DNA from 2 places in the Paraburkholderia sp. UCT31 genome. Region 2 is predicted to be linked to the other one. Evidence: riboswitches for the same ligand, from Rfam matches in the RefSeq annotation. Region 2 holds a riboswitch; the other holds the start of a gene.
What was found. Region 2 has a riboswitch for cobalamin ahead of cobW (cobalamin biosynthesis protein CobW). Riboswitches for the same ligand answer to the same signal wherever they lie in the genome.

Region 1: it holds a riboswitch for cobalamin, as region 2 does, so the genes downstream of both, F6X40_RS16690 (TonB-dependent receptor domain-containing protein) here and cobW (cobalamin biosynthesis protein CobW) in region 2, are expected to answer to the same signal.

What each region holds. Positions count from the first base shown of each region.
Region 1 covers NZ_VZQP01000017.1:109,573-121,434, forward strand. Annotated here, with positions in the region: gene F6X40_RS16630 (leucyl aminopeptidase) at 1-1,104, shown strand, start outside; gene F6X40_RS16635 (DNA polymerase III subunit chi) at 1,157-1,573, shown strand; gene F6X40_RS16640 (DUF2486 family protein) at 1,658-2,440, shown strand; gene F6X40_RS16645 (c-type cytochrome) at 2,465-2,803, opposite strand; gene ilvD (dihydroxy-acid dehydratase) at 2,951-4,624, opposite strand; gene F6X40_RS16655 (LysR family transcriptional regulator) at 4,783-5,769, shown strand; gene lgt (prolipoprotein diacylglyceryl transferase) at 5,830-6,735, shown strand; gene F6X40_RS16665 (SIMPL domain-containing protein) at 6,830-7,555, opposite strand; gene F6X40_RS16670 (EVE domain-containing protein) at 7,800-8,258, opposite strand; RNA gene ssrS (6S RNA) at 8,400-8,581, opposite strand; gene F6X40_RS16680 (cell division protein ZapA) at 8,648-8,962, opposite strand; gene F6X40_RS16685 (ATPase) at 8,959-9,318, opposite strand; cobalamin riboswitch at 9,538-9,803, shown strand; gene F6X40_RS16690 (TonB-dependent receptor domain-containing protein) at 9,894-11,825, shown strand.
Region 2 covers NZ_VZQP01000026.1:103,066-114,927, reverse strand. Annotated here, with positions in the region: gene cobN (cobaltochelatase subunit CobN) at 1-3,334, opposite strand, end outside; gene cobW (cobalamin biosynthesis protein CobW) at 3,349-4,440, opposite strand; cobalamin riboswitch at 4,642-4,920, opposite strand; cobalamin riboswitch at 5,001-5,261, shown strand; partial or broken gene cobA (uroporphyrinogen-III C-methyltransferase) at 5,456-6,181, shown strand; gene F6X40_RS43265 (cobalamin biosynthesis protein) at 6,164-6,703, shown strand; gene cobO (cob(I)yrinic acid a,c-diamide adenosyltransferase) at 6,700-7,302, shown strand; gene F6X40_RS22345 (cobyrinate a,c-diamide synthase) at 7,306-8,685, shown strand; gene bluB (5,6-dimethylbenzimidazole synthase) at 8,669-9,328, shown strand; gene F6X40_RS22335 (DUF4136 domain-containing protein) at 9,365-9,979, opposite strand; gene F6X40_RS22330 (CHASE2 domain-containing protein) at 10,022-11,862, opposite strand, start outside.

The DNA.
Region 1 (11,862 bases), on a different contig from region 2:
GCGATCCTCGCGCTGCGCGAGTTGACCTACCGCTTCACGCAACTGAAGAGCAAGCCGGACAACACGCCGCGCGCGTTGAAGCGCATCGTGTTCAGCGTCAACACCGGTGACGAGAAGGCCGCCAAGCTCGCCGCCAGGCAGGGCGGCGCGCTCGCCAACGGCATGGACCTGACGCGCGAGCTCGGCAATCTGCCGAGCAACGTCTGCACGCCGACCTATCTGGCGAACACCGCGAAGAAGCTCGCGAAAGACTGGAAGCTGAAGGTCGAGGTGCTCGGCGAGAAACAGTGTGAAGCGCTGAAGATGGGCTCGTTCCTGTCGGTCACCGCGGGCGCGGTCGAGCCGGCGCAGTTCATCGTGCTGCAGTACCAGGGCGCCGCCGCGAAGGCCGCGCCGGTCGTGCTGGTCGGCAAGGGCGTCACGTTCGACACGGGCGGCATCTCGCTGAAGCCGGGCGAGGGCATGGACGAGATGAAATACGACATGTGCGGCGCGGGCTCGGTGCTCGGCACGCTGCGCGCGGTCGCCGAGATGGGCCTGAAGATCAACGTGGTCGGCATCATTCCGGCCGTCGAGAACATGCCGTCGGGCACGGCCACCAAGCCGGGCGACATCGTCACCAGCATGAAGGGCCTCACGATCGAGGTGCTGAACACCGACGCCGAGGGCCGCCTGATTCTGTGCGACGCGCTCACCTACGCGGAGCGCTTCAAGCCGGCCGCGGTCATCGACATCGCGACGCTGACGGGCGCCTGCATCATCGCGCTCGGCCATCACAACAGCGGCCTGTTCTCGAAGGACGACGCGCTCGCCGGAGAACTGCTCGACGCGTCGCGCGAAGCGGCCGACCCGGCGTGGCGCCTGCCGCTCGACGACGAGTACCAGGACCAGCTGAAGTCGAACTTCGCGGACGTCGCGAATATCGGCGGGCGTCCGGCGGGCAGCGTGACGGCCGCGTGCTTTCTGTCGCGTTTCACGGATTCGTACCCGTGGGCGCATCTCGACATCGCCGGCACCGCGTGGAAGAGCGGCACCGCGAAGGGCGCGACGGGCCGTCCGGTACCGCTGCTCGCGCAGTTCCTGATCGACCGCGCCGGCCAATGACGCAGTGCGGTAAGCGCGCGCACGGCGCGCGGCAAGCGGGGCGGAGCGGCCGATGACGAGAATCGACTTTCACTCGAACGTCGGCGATTCGCTGCTGTACGCGTGCCGCCTCGTGCGCAAGGCGTATCTGGCGGGCCAGCCGCTCGTCGTGCTGGCCGAGCCCGCGCGCCTGCGCGCCTTCGACGAAATGCTGTGGACCTTCTCGCCGCTCGACTTCGTGCCGCACTGCATGGCGGGCGCGCCGCTTGCCACCGACACGCCCGTCGTGCTGGCCACGAATCTCGACGACGTGCCGCATCATCAGGTGCTGCTCAATCTGGGCGCAACGGTGCCGGCGCAGTTCGCGCGCTTCGAAAGATTGCTCGAAGTGGTCGGTAACGCACACGAGGAACTCGCCGCGGGCCGCGAGCGCTATCGCTTCTATCGCGATCGCGGCTATGCTTTGAACAACTACAAGCAGGGCGGCTAGTTCGTTGCGCTGCGCGTCATGGCCGCGAGGAACGCGGCATGCGGACCGCCTGCCCTGGCTTCGACTCAAACACGGAGAGCGCACGTGTCCGATCCCCACGACAATTCGATTCCGGTCCTGAACGAGGTCCTCGTGCCGGGCCGCGCGCGCGAGACGCGCGAGGCGTCGACCGATGCCGCCGCGCCTGCATCCCAGCCGGGTGCCGAGCCCGCAAGCCCAGCCGTCGCGCAACCGGCGGTGGTGCCCGAGCCCGCTTCCCGCACGGAGCCCGCGTTCGTGCCACCGCCCGCGCATCGAGCCGACCCGACGCTGGCGCCCGAGCAACTGAGTTCGCCGGAGCCCGTGCTCGTGCCGGAGCCGATGCCGACGCGAGAAGCCCCGCATGCGGCGGAGCATCAGCCTCTCGCGCAGACCGAGCTTCATCAGCCGCACGTGGCTGATCACACGCGCCCGAGAAAACACGCACGGCCGCATCACGGCATTCATGTGCGACATGGGCATGACGACTTGCATGAGGACGTGGAGGTGTCGCCCGGCGTGTTCGATCGTACCGAGCCCTTCATACCGCTCGAAGCCGGCGCGACCGTGCCGCCGGATATCGACCATGAAGGCGCGCACGAAGCCGCTCCCGCTCAGCCCACACTCGATGCCGACGCGCTCGCCGCACGTTTGCACGGACGCTTCCAGCGTTTTCTGACGGGCGAGGGGCGCGGCATCATCGAGGCGCGCTGCCGTGATGCAGTGCAGCAGCACACCAGTCTGCTCGTGAGCCAGATCACGCGCGAGGTCGCGCAGACGCTCGAAGCCGAGATGACCGACTGGGTACGTGAAGCGGTGGAAGAAGAAATCGCGCGGCGCTCGCGTTGACGCCGCGGTGACCTGAGAGCGCCGTTATTTGAGCGTCAGCACCCAAGCCGCCAGCGTGGCCGCCTGATCGGGCGTCAGTTGCGTGTTCGCGGGCATCGGCACGGTTCCCCATACGCCGGTGCCGCCATCGAGGATCTTGCGCTTCAGATAGGAGGCGGCGTCGTTGCGTCCCGCATAGCGGGCTGCAACGTCGTGCAGCGCCGGCCCCATGAACGGGCGAGTGACCGAGTGGCAGCTCATGCAGTTCTTCTGCTGGGCGAGCGCGAGCCCGGCTGTTTCGGCTCGGGCTGCGGGACTGGCGGCGCTCAATGCGGCGGCGAGCGCAACAGTGGCTGCTACGGCCGCGTACGACATCGATTTCATTATGGTCTCCGCCAGTGCAGATGCCCGGCTCGTGGTGCACGCATTATAAGAGCAAAGGGGCGCACGGATTTTCGTGCGCCCCTTGCGTTTTCGCGTAACGTGGCGGCGGGTTATCCCTGTCGGGGCGGGCCACGCCGGCCGCGGTCATTACCCCGTCACCGCCCCTCGATTCGCCGGTTGCGCGAGCGCGAAATACTTGGCCATCACGCCGCGTGTGTAGCGCGGCTCCGGCGCCTGCCACGCGGCGCGGCGGCGCTGCAGCTCGGCATCGTCGATGTTCAGTTGCAGCAGCAGCCGGTGCGCGTCGATCGTGATCGAATCGCCTTCCTGCACGAGCGCGATCGTGCCGCCGACGAACGCCTCCGGCGCGACGTGCCCAACCACCATGCCCCAGGTGCCGCCCGAGAAGCGGCCGTCGGTGATGAGCCCGACCGATTCGCCGAGCCCCTTGCCGATGATCGCCGAGGTCGGCGCGAGCATTTCCGGCATGCCGGGGCCGCCCTTCGGGCCAAGATAGCGCAGCACGACGACGTCGCCGGCGCCGATCTTGTCGGCGAGGATCGCTTCGAGCGCGCTCTGCTCGTCGTCGAACACGCGCGCCGGGCCCGTGATGACGGGGTTCTTGAGCCCGGTGATCTTGGCGACCGCGCCGTCTTCGGCCAGATTGCCCTTCAGGATCGCGAGATGGCCTTCGGCGTAGAGCGCCTTGTCGATCGGGAAGATCACCTGCTGATCGCTGCGCGGCTTGGCTGGTACGTCCTTCAACTCCTCGGCGATCGTTTTGCCGGTGATCGTCATGCAATCGCCGTGCAGAAGCCCGGCGTCGAGCAGGATCTTCAGCACCTGCGGAATGCCGCCCGCCTTGTGCAGATCGGTGGCGACGTACTGGCCCGACGGCTTCAGGTTGCAGATCACCGGCACTTTTTTGCGCATGCGCTCGAAGTCCTCGATCGTCCATTCGATCTCGGCCGCGTGCGCGATCGCCAGGTAGTGCAGCACCGCGTTGGTCGAGCCGCCGGTCGCCATGATCAAGGCAACCGCGTTTTCGATCGACTGCTTCGTGATGATGTCGCGCGGCTTCAGATCCTTCTTGACGGCTTCGACGAGCACACGCGCCGATTCGGCGGCCGAGTCGACCTTCTCCTGGTCGGGATTCGCCATCGTCGACGAATACATGAGCGACATGCCGAGCGCCTCGAACGACGAGCTCATCGTATTGGCCGTGTACATGCCGCCGCACGAACCGGTCGACGGACACGCATTTTTCTCGATGCCCTCGAAATCCTCCTGCGACATGCGGCCCGCCGTGAATTCGCCGACCGCCTCGAACGACGATACGATCGTCAGATCGGTGCCTTTCCAGTTGCCCGGCCGGATCGTGCCGCCGTACACGTAGATGCCCGGCACGTTCATGCGCGCGAGGCCGATCATGCCGCCCGGCATGTTCTTGTCGCAGCCGCCGATCACGACCACGCCGTCCATCCATTGCCCTTGCACGCAGGTCTCGATGCAATCGGCGATCACCTCGCGCGACACGAGCGAGTACTTCATGCCCTCGGTGCCCATCGACATGCCGTCCGAGATCGTCGGCGTGCCGAAGGTCTGCGGGTTCGCGTCGGCGCGCCTGATCGCGGTGACTGCCGCGTCGGCGAGACGCTGCAGGCCGGCGTTGCACGGCGTAATCGTCGAGTGGCCGTTGGCGATGCCGATCATCGGTTTGTCGAAATCCTCTTTCTGGTAGCCGAGCGCGTAGTACATCGAGCGATTCGGTGAACGCGCGATGCCTTGCGTGATGTTCTTCGAACGACGGTTGTAGGCCATGGGGAGCTCCAGTCTGGCTGTTCTGATGAAAGCGCGCGGCGGCGTCCGCGCGCGCATCCGTTCAGTGTAGTTCCGCCAGACCGTGCAAACCGGCGGATTTGCGTGACACGCGTCGTGTGTATTATTCGCGGTTGTTCAGGTCGTAAAATATATTAATCATGCTGCCGACGATCCCCGACCTGCGCCAGTTGCGCTATTTCGTCACCGTCGCCGAGGAAAAGCACTTCGGGCGCGCGGCCGCGCGTCTGTCGATGACGCAGCCGCCGTTGTCGCAGGCGATCCGCGCGCTCGAGGAGACACTCGGCGTCGAGCTGTTCGCGCGCACCAAGCGCTCGGTCGAGTTGACGGCGGTCGGCGCCGATCTGTTGCCGGAGGTGCAGCGGCTGCTCGCGGCCGCGGAAGGGCTCAGGCCGCTCGCGCAGAGCCTCGCGCGCGGCGAGGCGGGCGTGCTGTCGCTCGCGTTCGTGTCGACTGCGGATTACGGCCTGCTGCCGCTGCTGCTGCGCGATTTCGGCGCGCGGCATCCGCGCGTGCGGCTCGAACTGACCGAGGCGACCAGCGACGTGCAGGTCGAGGAACTGGTGGCCGGGCGTATCGACGCGGGTCTGGTGATCGCGCCGCTGCCGTCGCGACATGCGGCGCAGCTGTCGTGGCTGCCGATCGCGCGCGAGCCGCTCGTGATCGCGATGTCGACGGAGATGGCGCAAGGCTTGCGGGGCAGCGTGAACGCAAACGGCAAGGGCAGCGCCGCCGAAGACCCCGCCGCCGAATGGCTCGACATGCCCGTCAGCCTGCGCGATGTCGCCGACGCGCCGCTCGTGATCTTCCCAAGGCGTCTCGCGCCAGGCTTTTATGACATCATTATGGATTGCTACGGCGTTGCGGGCCTCGCGCCACGGATCGGCCAGGAGGCGATCCAGATGCAGACCATCGTGAGTCTCGTGTCGGCCGGCATGGGCGTCGCGCTGGTGCCGCAATCGTTGCGTAACCTGCGGCGCACGGGCGTCGTGTACCGGCCGCTGTCCGAGTCGGTGCCCGCGATCGAGACGGGCCTCGTCTGGCGCAGCGACGAGGTCAGCCCGGTGCTGGCGGGCTTCATCGACATCGTGCGCGCGCATGCGGCGAGCGTCGCGTCGCGTGTCTAGATCCCGCTTCTGATTCCCTGTAAAAACTGCTTTCGAACCTGAACTGCCCATAACTACACGATGCTCATTCACCCCAATTTCGACCCTGTCGCCATCCATCTGGGGCCGCTCGCCGTGCGCTGGTATGGCTTGATGTACCTCGTCGCGTTCGTCGCGGCGATCGTCGTCGCCCGGCTGCGGCTGCGGCTGCCGTACGTCGCCGCGCAAGGCTGGACCGCGAAGGATATCGACGACATGCTGTTCTACGGCGTGCTAGGTACGATCCTCGGCGGCCGGCTCGGCTATGTGCTGTTCTACAAGGCGAGCTTTTATTTCGCGCATCCGCTCGACATCTTCAAGGTGTGGGAAGGCGGCATGTCGTTTCACGGCGGCTTTCTCGGCGTGACGATCGCGATGATGCTGTTCGCTTATCAGCGCAAGCGCTCGTGGCTGCAAGTCACCGACTTCGTCGCGCCGATGGTGCCCACGGGCCTCGCAGCGGGGCGCCTCGGCAACTTCATCAACGGCGAGCTGTGGGGCCGCGTGACCGATCCGTCCGCGCCGTGGGCGATGCTGTTTCCCGGCGCCGCGCCTGACGACGCCACATGGCTCGCCGCGCATCCGCAACTGGCCGCGCAATGGCATCTGAACGAAGTGTTCGCGCAATATCACATGCTGCCGCGACATCCGTCGGAGCTGTACGAGATAGCGCTCGAAGGCGTGGCGCTGTTCTTCGTGCTGATCTTTTTCTCGCGCAAACCGAAGCCGCTCGGCGCGATTTCCGCGATGTTCCTGATCGGCTACGGCCTGGCGCGCTTCACGGTCGAATTCGCGCGCGAGCCGGACGATTTCCTCGGCCTGCTCGCGATGGGGCTGTCGATGGGTCAATGGCTGTCGCTGCCCATGATTCTCGCGGGCATCGGCCTGATGGTGTGGGCGTATCGCCGTGAGCGTCGCGAGCAGGCGCAGGCGGTTGGCGCGAACTGAGCGGCGCTCGGCTAGCGTAGCGAGCGTTGCATGAAAAAACGCCACGGCATCGATGGATGCCGTGGCGTTTTCTGTTTGGGCTTGCGCTTGCGCGTCACTTCATCTGCACCGACCCCGACACGTTGACCGTCACCGTCGACGTGCCGCCTTCGAGCGACAGCGGCGCGCTCTTCGCGTCGGCGCCCATCGCGCGTGCGCTCATCATCATCATCGGACGCGGCATCACGCCGCTGTGATTCACGTTGACCTCGCGGATCGAATAGCCGCTAAAGCCGAACGCCTGCGAGGCCGCCGCGGCCTGCTCGCGAAACGATTTGATCGCCTCGCCGCTGAGCCGCTGTTCGGCCGCGCGCTGCGCTTGCGGCGACAGCGAGAAACGCACGTTGCCAACCTGCATGATCGATGCCATCTGTCCGGCGAGCTTCGATGCCGCGGCGAAGTCGCGCGATTCGAGCACGACTTCCGTGCGGCCGCGCCACGTCGTGATGCGTCCGTCGCGGTCCGTCGACGGGAAGATCGAGAACGCGCCCGAGCGCGCGGTCACGCCGCTGACGCCGCGCGCTTTCTGCAATGCCGCGTCGGCGCGTTCGTTCAGCGTCGACGTCAGCGACGACGGCTCGCTCGCTTCCTGCTCGTAAAACAGCGTGATTTCGACTTCGTCCTGCGGGACTTCCGCGCTCGCCTGCGCATTCAGCGACAGCACGCCCGAAGGCTGCGGCATCATGGTCTGCGCTCGAGCGGGCGCAGGGTTCAGTGCGAGTGCCACAGGCGCGCCCAAGGCGAGCGCAAGTGCGAGGGACCGTGCGGTTTTTGTCGTCATGACTGGAATCCTTGTTTGAACAGGTTGTGCACGTTCGACGCGAGCGCCGGGTGTGGCGCGCGGTTTGACAGATGCGCTGGCGAATGCATCGGCTTGCCGTCGAGCGGCCGGTTCGAGCTCACGCTTTCGTCGACCGATTAGGCGCGTTTTACCGACGCTTGGTTCCCCAATTAGTGCTTCGCCGCCGCATCGGAAACGATGACCTGGATGCGATCACGACAGGTGCCGCGTCGCGCGTTCGCCCTTAAACCAGCTGTTTAGTGATGAAGCGCCATTCGGCTTCGGTCACCGGCGTGATCGACAGGCGGTTGCCTTTGGCGAGCACGCGCATGTCCTGCAATTCGGCATGCTCGCGCAGCGCGGCAAGCGGAATCAGCGCGATTTTCTTCTTGAACACGACGTCGACGAGCATCCAGCGCGGCGTTTCTGGCGACGATTTCGCGTCGTAGTACGGACTCTTTTTATCGAACTGCGTAGGGTCCGGATACACGGTCGACGAGACCTCCGCGATGCCCGCGATGCCGGGCTCCGGACAGCTCGAATGATAGAAGAGCACGCCGTCGCCGACCTGCATCACGTCGCGCATGAAGTTGCGCGCCTGATAGTTGCGTACGCCGGTCCACGGCAAGGTGCGATGAGGTGCGTTGGCGAGGTCGTCGATGCTTGCTTCGTCCGGTTCGGACTTCATCAGCCAGTAGCGCATGAATCGGAGTGAGCGTGTGAGATTGAACGAAGCGCAACAACAGCAGGCGCGTACGGAAAAGCCCCTGAAAAAGGCGCTCAAACGAAAAAACGATGACCAAAGAAAAACGGCATCGAACCGAAGTCCGATGCCGTTCCAGATAAGATCCCCGCCTTAGCCGCTAGGCCGGCATCCTGAACCGAGGGTTCAGAATTGGTCGCAGTTAGCAACACTTCGGGTACATCAGACTGAGTGACGCGCACACCCGTGCTACAAATTTCCGCAACCGTGCACATGGCATTGGTTCAAGGAATGTATGACCTTGGCGAACCAGGCAGGGAAGCTAAACCGATGAAGCTACAACCCAAACCGTTGAACACGTGACCGGTTCGAAACCGGCCCACTACTGCTTACTGCAAGCTGTACTGCTCGATCACAGTACCTAGCTGTTCGTTCATTTGCTGCATTGTACGCCGGATTTCTTCAGCGGGAAATGCTTCTCCGTGTCGCACGCTGCTTTGCAGCTTAAGCAGTTCCGATGCCAGCGACAGCGCAGCCATCACCGCGATGCGATCGGTGCCGCGCACGTTGCTGCCGCTGCGGATTTTCTGCATCTCGGCGTCGACGCGCGCGACCGCCTCGAGCAGCGCGCCTTCCGTTTCCGGCGAACAGGCGAGACGATAGGGTACTTCGAGAATCGATACTTCGATCTGCTTGGTGGTCATGCGCTTTCTCCGTGTCGGCTCACGTCGCTTTCCGCTTCCTCGTGTTCGGGCCGGGCGGACTCGAGCAGATCGAGCTGGTTATCCGGTTCGCTGCTCGCGCGTGCGCGCGGCAATTTTTCGAGAATCGCATTCAGGCGCACCTGAGCGTCGTCGATCTTGGCGGACAGCGCGTCGCGTTCCGCCTGCAGTGCGTCGCGCTCTTCGCGCAATTGCGCGAGTTCCGCATGCGTGGCTTGCACTTCGGCACGCGTTTGCGCGAGCTGCTCTTCGAGCGCGAGCCGCGCTTCGTTGTGGCGCTGGCTGATCGCAATCAGCTTGCCGATGTTCTGGGAGAGTGATTCGAGTTCGGTGAGCATGTGCTGCGTCCTCTAAAGACATCGCATTTTAGCGCGGAATATTACAGGTTCCGACAATTGTCTCGTTTCGAGACGTAACAGCATCGCTTCGTGCACGTTCGTTGGGTGTCGCGTCGTCGACCATAAGATAAAAACCGGCAATCCATCCGACAATAACCTGCATTCAACAGAACCGATTGCGCTCCGGTCGACCTTTCTTGACGCCCCGTGACGCCGCTCCTAAACTTCCCGCACTCTGGTGCCCGCGCGCGCTTTTCGGCGCGCGCAGTTAAACGGGAAGCAGGGCGCGCGCGGTGCCAAAACCGGATGCGCGAACCTGCGCTGCCCCCGCAACGGTAAGCGACCGCATGTGATGTGCTCATGCAGGTCGGTCCTGGTCGCAAGGTTGGAAGTTCAACGTGCGAGTGTGCCACTGCGCGTCACGCGTGGGAAGGCGGGATCGATGTGTCGTAGCCCGGATACCGGCCAGAAAAGAGGGACGTCCCCCCGCGAAAACGCTAAACAAGGGGGCGCCTCGTGACGCGTCGGCCCGCGGGGAAGCAGGCCGCGCACGCTATCCACAGGAATGTCATCCCATGCTGTCCCCCATCGCCCGCGCAACGCTGCTCGCGTTCGCGAGCCTGCCGCTCGTCGTGCATGCGCAAAGCGCCGAGCCCGCGTCTTCATCGTCCGCGACGGATGCAACCGCTGCGAGCGCCGCAAACGTTGCCGACGCGGCCAATCTCACTTCCACCGATGCGCCGGGCAACCTGCTGTCGCCGATCGTCGTGACCGCGCAACGCGGACCGCAAGCGTTGCGCGATGCGATCCCGCAGACCACGCGGTTCGATCAGCAGGACATCGCCGACACGACCGCGACCGATCTGCCCGGCCTGCTGCAACTCGCGCCAGGCGCGCAAATCTCGCGCACGGGTGGCCCCGGTTCGACCACGAGCCTCTTTCTGCGCGGCGCATCGTCGACGCAATCGCTGCTGCTGATCGACGGCGTGCGCGTCGATTCGGTGAGTCTCGGCTCAGCTCAACTCGCACAGATTCCGCTCGATCAGGTCGATCACGTCGAAGTGGTGAACGGCAACGTGTCGGCGTTGTATGGCTCGGGCGCGATCGGCGGCGTCGTGCAGGTGTTCACGAAAGACGGCGGCGATCATCCGCCGCGTTTCAATTTTTCGGTCGGCTACGGCAGCTATCGCACGCAGACGCAAACGGCCGGCGTGAACGGCGCGCTCGATCAGGACGGGCGCACGACTTTCAATATTTCGCTCGCGCGCACGAAGGACGACGGCTTTTCGTCGCTCAATCCGCTCGAGGCGCCGAACGCGAATCCGAACGCAAACGGCAATCTGAACGAGAGCATCAGCGCGTCGCTGCGTCACAAGTTCACCGACAGGTGGGACGCGGGCGTCAGCTACTTCCAGTCGAACAACGACAACAGCTACGACAATGCGTACGGCGAGCCCACCGATCTGAACAATCTCTATAGCAAGGTGCGTCAGGTGTCGGTATTCGCGAACGGCAAGCTGACCGACTGGTGGACCACCCACGTCACGCTCGCCGAGGGCGACGACCGCAGCGTGTCGAACACCAATGGCATCGACAACGGCCGCTTCGATACCGACAATCGCCAGTACACGTGGCAGAACGATTTCGCGCTCGCCGCGAACCAGAAGCTGCAACTCGGCTACGAGCATCTCGACCAGACGCTCGACTCCGACACGTTCGCCGCGCCCGACCGTCACGTCGATTCGGTCTTCGCGGGCTACAGCGCGCGCTTCGGCCGCAACCAGATTCAGGCCAACGTGCGACGCGACCAGTACTCCGATTTCGGTGGAGCGAACAGTTACTATCTCGGCTACGGATTCGACATCACGTCGCGCTGGAAGGTAACCGCAAGCTATTCGGATGCGTTCCGCGCGCCGAGCTTCGACGATCTGTACTATCCGATCAGCGGCAACCCGTCGATCCAGCCCGAGCGCAGTCATTCGGTCGAAGCCGGTTTGCAGTACGCGACCGATGCGCTCGGCGTGATGCGTCTGAACGCATTCCAGACGCGCTATACGAATCTGATCGACTACGTGCAGACGATCCCCGGCATCTACCTCGCGGAGAACGTCGGCCATGCGAAGGTGCAGGGACTCGAGGGATCGTGGAGCGGTCATGTCGGCAAGACCGACGTGCGCGCAACGGTGACGCTGCAGAACCCGGTCGATCTCGACAACGGTACCGACCTCGTGCGGCGCGCGCGTCGGTTCGGGTCGTTCGCGGTGAATCGCAGCATCGGTGGCTGGCGGGTTGGCGGCGAGTGGATCGTCAGCGGTCCGCGCACCGATAGCACGGGCAACCTCGGCGGTTATGGCATCGTGAATCTGTCGGCGCGCTACAACGTCACCAAAGCGTGGTACGTCAGTGCGCAAATCGACAATCTGTTCAACAAGGATTATGAAACGGCCTACTCGTATAACTCGCCGCGACGCGGTGCGTATGTCACGCTCGGCTGGCAGCAGCAGTGACGCGCGCGCCGGGTTGGCCGCATGCGTGAGCGCATGC
Region 2 (11,862 bases):
TCGAATCGAGCACGTCGTGCTCGCGGTTGTCCTGGTTCTGCAGCACGAGGTCCATCGCTGCGAGGCGCGTGCCAAACGCTTGATGCGCTTCCTCGCCCGCGCTCTTCTGCGCGTACGCATATCCGCCCCACGCCTGATACGCGTTCGCGAGATCGGCGTCGGTCTGCCATTGGCGCGAGTCGATCATCTGCTGCAGACCCGCGCCGTACGTGCCCGGCCGCGCGCTGAACACGCGCCAGCCGGCGCGCTTGCGCGCTTCGACCGGGTCCATGCCGCGCGCGATCAACGCATCGCGTTCGCGCTGCACGCGCGCGCGAATCGGATTCAGCTCCGCGGGCTCGTCGAGTTCGGCAACCGCTTGCACGGCCGCATCGAACAGATGCATCACGTTCGCGAACGCATCGCGAAAGAAACCGGATACGCGCAACGTGACGTCGATACGCGGCCGATCGAACGCGTCGATCGGCATGATCTCGAAGTCCGTCACACGGTGGCTGCCCGGCGCCCATTTCGGCCGCACGCCGAGCAGCGCGAGCGCCTGCGCGATATCGTCGCCGCCGGTGCGCATCGTCGCGGTGCCCCAGACCGACAGGCCGATCGCGCGGGGATAATCGCCGTGCTCCTGCAGATGCCGCTCGATCAGTTGCTGCGCCGATTTCAGGCCGAGTGCCCACGCGGCTTGCGTCGGCACCGCGCGCGTGTCGACCGAATAGAAGTTGCGGCCGGTGGGCAGCACGTCGGGCCGACCGCGCGACGGCGAACCGCTCGGACCTGGCGGCACGAAACGTCCTTCGAGGCCGCGCTTCAGTTGCGTCATTTCCTGCGGGCCGCAGGCGTCGAGACGCGGCAGCACGTCGTCGCACAGGCGTGCGATCACCTGTGCCGCTTGCGGCAGATTTTCGTCGGCTACGGGGACGGCCGGCGAACGATCCGCGACATCGCAATCGACACCGCAGACGCCGCGCAACAGCTCGCCCGCGAGCAATTCCAACCGCTCGCGCGTATCGCCGTAATGTCGCCACGGCGCATCGCTGACCCGCTGCAATACCTCGGGTCGCGGGCCGTCCCATGCGGCGGCCCAATCCACCGTCAACGGGTCGAACCGATGATCGATGCGCAGATCGCGCGCCAGCGCGTCGACGAGCCCCGCCTTGCCGCCCTGCCCATCGCCGACCGGAAAGCGCCCGAGCGCGAGCAGCGTGTCGCGCCGCTGCACGCCGCGCGGCGACTGCCCGAACGTATGCAGGCCATCGCGAATCTGCGCTTCCTTCAGCTCGCACAGCCACGCATCGACGCGTGTGAGCAGCGCGTCTTCATCGTCCTGTCGGTTCGGCGCCGCGAGACTCAGCTCTTCGTGCAACCGATGCTCGACGATCGTCGTCAGAATCGTGCGACGCAAGAGCTTCGCGCGACGCGAATCGACCATCAATGCCTCGTAGTATTCGTCGACCTGGCGTTCGAGGTCCTGCAGCGGCCCATAGTTTTCGGCGCGTGTAAGCGGTGGCATCAGATGATCGATGATCACCGCCTGCGCGCGCCGCTTCGCCTGGCTGCCCTCGCCCGGATCGTTGACGATGAACGGATACAGATGCGGCATCGGTCCGAGAATCAGATCGGGCCAGCATGCGTCGCTCAAGGCGACGCTTTTGCCCGGCAGCCATTCCAGGTTGCCGTGCTTGCCGACGTGCACGACCGCGTCGATGCCGAACTGATGGCGCAGCCAGAAATAGAACGCGAGATATGCGTGCGGCGGTACGAGCTCCGCATCGTGATAGCTCGCGTAGTCGCCGTGCTCGCGCGAACGCGCAGGCTGAATGCCGACGAACACCTGGCCGCAGCGCCAGCCGGCGATCATGAAGCGGCCTCGCCGCAGCGTGGGGTCCTGCTCGGGCTTGCCCCAGCGAGCGTTCAACGCGTCGCGCACGCTCGCCGGCAACGCGTTGAACTGCGCGAGGTAGTCGTCGAGTGCGAGGCTTTGCAGGGCCGGACGCAGATCGCGTACGACCGGATCGTTGGTCACGCCTTCGGTCAGCCTGTTCAACAACGCGTCGCCGTTTTCGGGCAATTCGCCGACACGATAATCTTCATCGCGCAGCATCGACAGAATGCCGACCACCGACGCCGGCGTATCGAGCCCGACGCCATTGCCGATGCGCCCTTCGCTCATCGGATAGTTGGCGAGAATCAACGCGATTTTCTTGTCGGCGTTATCGAGCGAACGCAAACGGCACCAGCGCCGGCTCAGCTCGGCGAGAAAGCGCACCCGTTCGAGGTCGGGCTGATAGCGGACCACGTCGACCTGCGTATGCGCACAGCGATACGCGAGCCCCTTGAAGCTGATCGCGCGCGTGATGATGCGCCCGTCCACTTCGGGCAGCGCGATATGCATCGCGATGTCGCGCGAATTGAGGCCGTGGTTGTCCTTCAGCCAGTCTTCGCGATTGCCGCCGCTCAGGATTACCTGGAACACCGGCGCGTCGCCGGCGAGCGCGAGCGGCTCCGGGTCGTCGATCGCGGAAGCAGCGAACGCGGTCGTGTTCAGCACGAGCGCGACACCATGTTGGGCGCACAGCGACTGCACGACATCGCGGCTCACCGCATCCTTCAGCGACGTGATCGCGAGCGGCAGCGGATTGAGCCCTTGCGCTTCGAGCGCGTCGATCAGCGCATCGAACACCGCGGTATTGGCGGCCTGCAGATGCGCCTTGTAGAACAGAATCGCGACGACCGGCGCGTCTTGCCGCCAACGCGCCTCCCAGTCGGCGACGATGGGGGTATCGCGCTCGGGGTGATACAACGACGCGGCCGGCAACGCGCGCGGCGGATCGGGTTCGCGCCCCCAGTCGAGCGCGCGATACGCGATGCAGCGCAAAAACGCCTCGGCGTTCTGCGGACCGCCCTCGCGCAGATAGCGCCACAGCTGCTGGCACAACTCGGCGCTCGCGGTGCTGCGCGCGAGCAGGTTCGGGTCTTCCTGCAGATCGCCGGAAAACATCGCGAGTGTTTGCTGTTTGCGCTGCGCGAGCGCGACCACCTGCTCGATGCCGTACGGCCAATACGTTTCGCCGCCGAGATGATCGACGACGACCACGCGCGCATGCTGCAACACGTCGTCCAGATAGAAATCGACCGAGGCAGGCTGACGCAGATACGTGACGTTCGCGAGCCGCACGCTCGGAAAGCCGTCGCCGAGACGCGGCACCACGCTCGCGAGCAGCGACAGCGTGGTGTCGGCGGAACTGAGCACGACGATCTCGGCGGGCTGCTGATCGATGCGGATCACGCCCTGCGTATCGTCGACGAAGCCGCCCGGCGTCGTGCGCAGCAGATGCATGCTGGTGCGCCCGTTTATGCCGTCGCGTTCGACGTCGCGCCGAGCGCCGCGTCGAACGCCTGTTGCAGCGCGTGTTGGTCGAGGTCTGCGCCGATCAGCACGAAGCGGCTCAACGCGCCGTCGCCATTTTCACCCGCTTGCCAGCGCCGGTCGAAGTAGCTGTCGAAGCGCCGGCCCACGCCCTGGATCACGAGACGCATCGCCGCGCCCTGCAGTGCCGCGAAGCCTTTGACACGGTAAATCGTGTGGGTTTCGACGAGCGTCTGCAAGGCGGCGAGCGCCGCGTCGCGCGACGGTACCGATGCCTGCACGACGACCGAATCGAATTCATCGTGGTGATGATCGGGGTCGTCGGCGGAACCGTGGTGGTCATGACGCAGGTGGATCGTCTCTTCCGACGCCGCTTCGAGGCCCAGCAGCGTATGCAGGTCGAGCCGCCCCTGCTGCGCACGCACGATCTTCACCTGCGGCGGAATCTCCGCGCGGATCGCGGCTTCGACCTCGTGCTGCCGCGACTCGTCGATCAGATCGGTCTTGTTCAGAATCACCAGATCGGCCGCCGACAACTGGTCTTCGAACAGCTCGTGCAGCGGCGACTCGTGATCGAGATTCGGATCGGCCTTGCGCTGTGCATCGACGGCGAGCGGGTTATCGGCGAACTGGCCGCTTGCGGCGGCCGGCCCGTCCACCACCGTCACCACCGCGTCGACCGTGAAGCCATTGCGGATCTGCGGCCAGTTGAACGCCTGCACGAGCGGCTTCGGCAACGCGAGCCCCGACGTTTCGATCAGCACGTGATCGAGTTCGTCGCGGCGCTCCGCGAGCTTTTCCATCACCGGGAAAAATTCTTCCTGCACGGTGCAGCACAAACAACCGTTCGCGAGTTCATACAATTGCCCTTCGGTCTCGACGCCGTTTTCATCGCAACCGATGCCGCAGCCCTTGAGGATTTCGCCGTCGATGCCGAGCTCGCCGAACTCGTTGACGATCACCGCGATGCGCTTGCCGCCCGCATGCTGAAGAATGTGCCGCAGCAGCGTGGTTTTGCCGCTGCCGAGAAAGCCCGTGATGATCGTGACGGGGATCTTGCGCAATTGAGTTTGCATCGTGAGGTCCATCCCTTGGCGTTGATCGGTATGCCGGAAAGTCCGCGCGCGGGTCCGCGTCGGCTGGCGAATGGAGCGAATGAAGCACGCGCAGCAGTACCAGCGATCACCGGACACGGGGACGAACGACGGCATGGCCGCGACAACGGAAATACAGAAAGCGGAACTGAGGTCATGAACGCGCCGCCGCATCCCCGCGGCGGTCGTTCTGCTTCTTTGGGCCGGTATCCGGGCTGGCGAAAGCGCCGCTTCCCCTTCCCGGCCGAGTGGTTTCTCGTCCAGTGGTGAAATGTCCACGCGACCTTGCGCGAGGACATCGAAGCCGGCACTGCGGTGCCCGGCTATCAAGCCGGAACCGCTTTTCGCTTACCGTTGCGGGGACAGCACAGGTTAGCCGCTCCAGAGCAGGTGGCTCCCTGTTTCCCGTTTAACTGCATGCGCACGAGCGCGCACGCGAGCACCCAAAGTGCGTGCGAGTGTAGGCCCGGGGACTTGCGCAGTCAAGCAACGCACCGAGCCGGAAAGCGCCGCCGAGGCTTATCCGGCAAGGCGCCATGTGCTATCGTATGCGCGCGTTTGGTGCCCGCACATGCGCTCGCGTGTGCAGTTAAACGGGAAACAGGCAGCGCCTCGCGCGTTCAACCTGTGCTGTCCCCGCAACGGTAAACGACCTGCGGCGCGCGATTCGATTCGCCTTCGATTCCGACGTGCCGCGCATGCGTTTTTTGATGCCACTGTCCCGCGAATCCACAAACCGGGACGGGAAGGCGAAGCGCATGAGGCCGCCAGCCCGGATACCGGCCAGACGCGGAGGCGGTGCCGCATTGCATCCGTGCATCACGTGGCGCCGCCGGCCGCCGGAATCCGCGGGGAACGGATGTGAAGGCGTAGCAGCGCGGCATCGCGCGTGCCCGGATTCGCAGTTGCGCATGACCTCTATATTCACCGCCGCGCGCGCTGTCGCACGCCGCTTCTCTTCTTCCATCACCGCATGGCGCGCGCCATGCACGCCGCGATGACGCGCGCCTGGCTGATCGGCGCCGGTCCCGGCGACGTCGAACTGATCACGCTGAAGGCCACCCGCGCGCTCGCGCAGGCCGATGTCGTGCTCGTCGACGATCTGGTGAATCCCGACGTGCTGCAGTTCGCGCGCACCGACGCGCAAGTCGTGTACGTCGGCAAACGCGGCGGCCATCCGTCGACGCCGCAAGCCGACATCGTCGCGCAAATGCTCGGGCATCTGCGCGCGGGGCGCAGCGTCGCGCGGCTCAAGGGCGGCGATCCGTTCGTGTTCGGCCGCGGCGGCGAAGAGTTGCAGGCGCTACAGGCCGCGGGTATTGAAGTCGACGTGATCAACGGCATCACGGCCGGCATCGCGGCGCCCGCGGCGCTCGGTATCGCAGTCACGCATCGTGATCACGCGCAGGGCGTCGTGTTCGTCACCGGCCACGGCGCCGGCAGTGGCGAACCGGACTGGGCCGCGCTCGCCGCGACGCGCATGACGCTGGTGATCTACAAGGGCATGCGCCGGCTCGGCGAGATCGCCCGCGCATTGCTCGCGGCCGGCATGTCCGCCGACACGCCGTGCGCGGCGATCGAGTCGGCGACGCGGCCTGAGCAGCGTCATGTGCTCGCGCCGCTTCGCGAGTTCGCCGAGGCGGTGGCGCGCGCGGGGCTCGGCTCGCCGGCGATCGTCGTGATCGGCGGTGTGGCGTCGCTCGCACTGGCGCGTGATGCGGCCAAACGCGAGGCCGGCGTTGCTCACGAACTGGCAGCGAGCGCGACACGACACGGACTCGGACGCGCGATCAAAACGCTGAGCGTCGGCATCGGTTGCCGCTTGCACAGCGAAGCCGCTGATATCGAAGCCGCCGTCCGCGCAGCGCTCGGATCGAATGCCTTCGAGCAGATCCGCGCGATCGCGACGATCGACACCAAAGCCAACGAAGCCGGTCTGCTCGAATTCTGCTCGCGTCATCAGCTGCCGCTGCAACTGTTCAGCCGCGAGCAGATCGCCGCGGTACCGGTCGCGTCGCCGTCGGCGGCGGCACACGCGCATCTCGGCGTCGATGGTGTGTGCGAGCCGTGCGCGCTGCTGGCGGCAACGGCGCCGGACTCCACCACAACCGCGCAAAACGCGCGTCTGATCGTACGCAAGACCGCGCACGCCGGCATCACGGTGGCGATCGCAGCGGCGAACAACGCTGCCCTTAGCGACGCGACCCCATCCCATCCCGCCTCTCAAAACCAGGACCCCCGATGAAAACCGATCCGGAATCACATCAACGCATGACCGAACGCCGCCGCGAAGGCCACGAAAAGAAGCAGGCCAGCGCGACCGTCGAAAAAGGCCTGCTGATCGTCAACACCGGCACCGGCAAGGGCAAGAGCACGGCCGCGTTCGGCATGGCCGTGCGGGTGCTCGGCCACGGCATGCGGCTCGGCGTCGTGCAGTTCATCAAAGGCGCGCTGCATACGTCGGAGCGCGATTTCCTCGGCGCGATCGCGCAATGCGATTTCGTCACGATGGGCGACGGCTACACGTGGAACACGCAGAACCGCGAGGCCGACATGGCGACCGCGCGCAAAGGCTGGAACGAAGCGCGGCGGATGATCGAAAGCGGCGACTACCAGATGGTGATCCTCGACGAGTTGAACACCGTGCTGAAGTACGAATACCTGCCGCTCGACGAAGTGCTCGCGGTGATCAACGCGCGTGCGCCGATGTTGCACGTCGTCGTGACCGGACGCCATGCGCCGGACGCGCTGATCGAAGCCGCCGACCTCGTCACCGAAATGCGCGCGATCAAGCATCCGTATCGCGAGCAAGGTGTGAAGGCGCAGCGCGGCGTGGAGTTCTGAGCGATGTCGGCGTCCCCCAACGGGGCTTGGTCCGGGGCGCCCCCCAAGGGGAGTTGCTCCGCGGCGTCCCCCCAGGGGACTTCCTTCGGGGCGTGCCCCGCGCTGTTCATCAGCGCGCCCGCGTCGGGACAAGGCAAAACCACGATCACCGCCGGTCTCGCGCGCTATCACCGGCGGCTCGGACGTCGCGTGCGCGTGTTCAAGACCGGACCGGATTTTCTCGATCCGATGATCCTCGCGCGCGCGAGCGGCGCGCCGGTGCTGTCGCTCGATCTGTGGATGGTCGGCGAAAGCGCATGCCGCAACCTGCTCGCGCGGGCGGCGCAAGAAGCCGATCTGATCCTGATCGAAGGCGTGATGGGCCTGTTCGACGGCACGCCGAGCAGCGCCGATCTGGCGACCACGTTCGGTGTGCCGGTGCTCGCGGTGATTTCCGCGCAGGCGATGGCGCAGACCTTCGGCGCGCTCGCATTCGGCCTTGCGCGCTTCAGGCCGCAACTGCCGTTCCACGGCGTGCTCGCGAATCGCGTCGGCTCCGCCCGGCACGCGCAGATGTTGCAGGAAGCACTGCCGCCCGGGTTGCGCTGGTGCGGCCACCTCGCCGCGAGCGACGAGATCACACTGCCCGACCGCCACCTCGGCCTACACCAGGCCGATGAAATCGACGATCTCGAAGCGCGCCTCGAACGCGCGGCGGATACGCTCGCGTCGACCGCGCTCGCCGAACTGCCGCGCCCGGTCGATTTCGGCGTGCCCTCGCCCGAAGTGCTGCCGCGTCTGCTCGAAGGCAAGCACATCGCGATCGCGCGCGACGCCGCGTTCTCGTTCATCTATCCGGCCAACGTCGCGCTGCTCGAAGCGCTCGGCGCGCGGCTCAGCTATTTCTCGCCGCTCGCCGACGAAGCGTTGCCCGCCGGCACGCACGCGCTCTATCTGCCGGGCGGCTATCCCGAGTTGCATATGGCGACGCTCGCGGGCAACGTGAACAGCGCCGCATCGATCCGAGCGCACGTCGAGGCGGACAAACCGCTGGTCGCCGAATGCGGCGGCATGCTCTATCTGCTCGACACGCTGACCGACGCGCAAGGCACTAGCACGCCGATGCTGGGCCTGCTGCCCGGTCACGCGACGATGCAAACGCGCTTCACGTCGCTCGGCATGCAGCAGATCGATGGCGTCCACGGCACGCTGACCGGGCACACGTTCCACTACTCGAAGCTCGCGACGCCGCTAGCGCCGCAGCGCTTCGCCACGCGCGCGCACAGCGACGCGCGCGGCGAAGCGGTGTTCCGCGTGGGCCCGATTGTGGCAACCTATATGCACGCTTACTGGCCCTCCAACCCGGCTTTCACGGCCGCCCTCTTTCATGGCGAAACCTTTTGACGACTCCGAGCGCGATGCGGTCTATCGCGCGATTTACGAACGCCGCGACATGCGCCACTTCGTGCCCGATCCGGTCGATCCGGCGGTGCTGCGGCGTCTGCTCGACGCGGCGCATCACGCGCCGAGCGTCGGCTACATGCAGCCGTGGCGGATCGTGCGCATCACCGACGCGGCGCTGCGCACGGGCTTGCGCGACATCGTCGAGCGCGAACGGCTCGCCACCGCCGACGCGCTCGGCAAGCGCCGCGACGAGTTCATGAAGCTGAAGGTGGAAGGCATGCGCGAATGCGCGGAGCTGCTGGTGATCGCGTTGATGGACGGGCGCGAGCGCCACGTCTTCGGCCGTCGCACGCTGCCGGAGATGGATCTCGCGTCGGTCGCGTGCGCGATCCAGAACATGTGGCTCGCCGCGCGCGCGGAAGGACTCGGGCTTGGTTGGGTGTCGCTATTCGATGTCGACGCGGTGCACCAGCTACTGGCGATGCCGGAAGGCGCGCGGCCGGTCGCGATTCTGTGCCTGGGCCACGTCGCTGCCTTCTATAGCGAGCCGATGCTCGAAACGGAGCGCTGGGCGAGCCGTCTGCCGCTCGCCGATTGCGTGTTCGAAAACCGCTGGCCGCAAGACGAGCCGGCGCAGGAATAACTGATACTCGCGGCCCCGGCGACCCGAGGCTGCGTTTTAACGCTGCAGCGGCTCCATCGAGTCGACGTTCGGCACACCGCTCGTCTTGTCGATGCTGAGCTTCACACGCCAGTCGGCCGGCGCATCGAACGGCAGCTTCGCGAGCGCGGTTTTCACGAGCAACGGCAGTGCATGCAGCGGGTCCGCATCGCGATCCATGAACACCGCGCCGACCTTGTAGCGCTCGGCGCCGCTCGCGTAGTCGAAAAAACGCAGCGTCAGCGCGTGCTGATACTTGCGCCCAAACAGCAGCGCGCCTGGACCGTCGCTGCCCGCGCCGCAATCGGCGGGCGCGCAATCCTCACCGCCGATGCCGATCGACGCCGGCCGCGTGCTATACGCGATCGACAGCAGATAATGCGCGGGCTTGCCCGCTGTATCGACGAACCCGTGTTTCGCCAACTCGTCGCGCAACAGCTTTTCGACTTGCGGATGATCGGCGCTGTCGTCCTGCGGCTGCGTGCGCGCGAGCGAATAGGTCTGCTCGCCTTGCAGCGCAACGGCGCGGTCGGCGCCGTTAGCGGAGACGGTGTGCACGTCGGCGCTCAGGCCCGCGCAAGCGGTGAGGCTCGCCGCGGCCAGCGCGGCACAGAGGTGAGCGATCTTTGCCATTTTTTGTTTTCTCTCTGGTACATCGAATACATCAAAGGCGCATCAGACGCGCGGTGCGATCGATTCGTCGAGGGGCGCGTCGTCGAGCGCGGGCAGCCAGATCGTGAAGGCCGTCCCCTCGCCGGGCGCGCTGACGACTTCGACGCTGCCACCGTGGCGCGTGACGACGGTTTTGACAAACGCCATGCCGAGTCCCGCCCCACCCACTTCCGGCCGCTCCGCCTCGTGAAAACGGCGAAAGCGCTCGAACAATCCCGCTTGCTGCTCCTCAGGAATGCCATAGCCCTGGTCGCGGATCGTGCACGACACGCGCGGCGCCTCGCTGCCCGCGCGCTTTGCCGCCGGCTGGCCAGTGAAGCTGCACACGATGCGCGTGTCGGGCGGACTGTACTTGACCGCGTTGTTCAGGATATTGACCAGCGCGCGTGTCATCAGCGAGCGGTCGGCACAGATCCAGGGATCGTCGTCGGCGTCGTCGCCGGATTCCGTATGCAGCGCGATGCGCTTCGCATGCGCCTGCGGCCAGACCTCGTCGCTCGCATCGATGACGAGTTCGGTCAGACTCAGCGGCTCGAGCACATAGGCCTGCGATTCGGCCCGCGCCAGTTGCACGAAGTCGTCGGCAAGCGTGAGCGCGCGTTGCGCGTAGCGTTCGATGCGCTCCAGCACGCTGCGCGCGAGCGCAGCCTCGGTCCGCGCGCGCTCGATCTCGACCAGCGCAATGATCGACGCCTGCGGCGAGCGCATGTCGTGCGACAGCAGCCGCAGCGCGTCTTCGCGCTGACGCTCGGCCGCATGGAGCGCCGACACGTCGACGAGACCGGCGATCCAGCCGGTCGTCTCGCCCTGCGCGTTGGTGCAGGTCGCATAACGCAGCAGATGGTCGCGCTCGTTCGCGTCGCGCACCTCGACGCCCTGCGCCATCAGCGCCGCGAACTCGCCGCGCGTCGGATCGAGGAGCGCCGGCCAATGCGCGTGCGCGGACAGATTGCGCTCGTCGTCGGTGGCCGCGCCGGTGTCGATCGTCTTCACGAGCGTGAGGCCGCCGAGCACGCTCTGCATCGGCTGGCCTTCGGGCATCGGCGCGCCTAGCCGCGCGAAATGCGCTTTCGCCGCGTGATTCGCGATCAGCACGACGCCGGCCACGTCGCTGACGAGAATCGGCTCCGGCACGCTATCGAGGCTGTCCCACACGAAGCGCTTCATGTCCTGCACCCGTTGCGCGGCCTGAGCCATCAGCGCCATGTGCTGCGCGAGCACGTCGCCGCCGAATTCGCGGCGGCGCTTCGGCGTCTCGGGCAGCAGATGCGGCTCGTCGGCGAGACGTTGCAGTTCGCCGCGCAGATACGCCATCGTCATTTCGAGGCGTCGCCAGTTCCAGATCGGATAGACGATCACGACGCCGAGGATCGCCGGCACCGGCGAGATCCACAGCCTGCCGCCGTACAGCAGCAGCGCGCTGCCGGTCGCGGCGAGCAGCACCAGCGCGCCGGTCAGCAACAACGAGCGGCGCGGCGACAGCACGAGGAAGCCGGCGAGCAGCGCGGCGAGCGGCCCGAGCGCCGCCGCGAACACGACCCACAGCGCGACCGGCTGGATCTCGCGGCCGCTCAGCAGCGTGTCGAGCACGTTCGCGTGGATGTAGACGCCGGGCAGCGGACCGAGCTCGCCCGATACCGGTGTCGCGAAGCGGTCGTACAGACCCGACGCCGTCACGCCGATCACGACGATGCGCCCGCGCAACTGATCGGCCGGCACCTTGCCGGCGAGCACGTCGGCGAAACTGAGCTTTGGGTGGTTCGCGGCGTTCGGGCCGAACGGAATCAGGAAGCGCTCTTCGCCGCCGTCGTCGCTGCCGCGTGCGGGCTCGTTCGAGGGGCGCG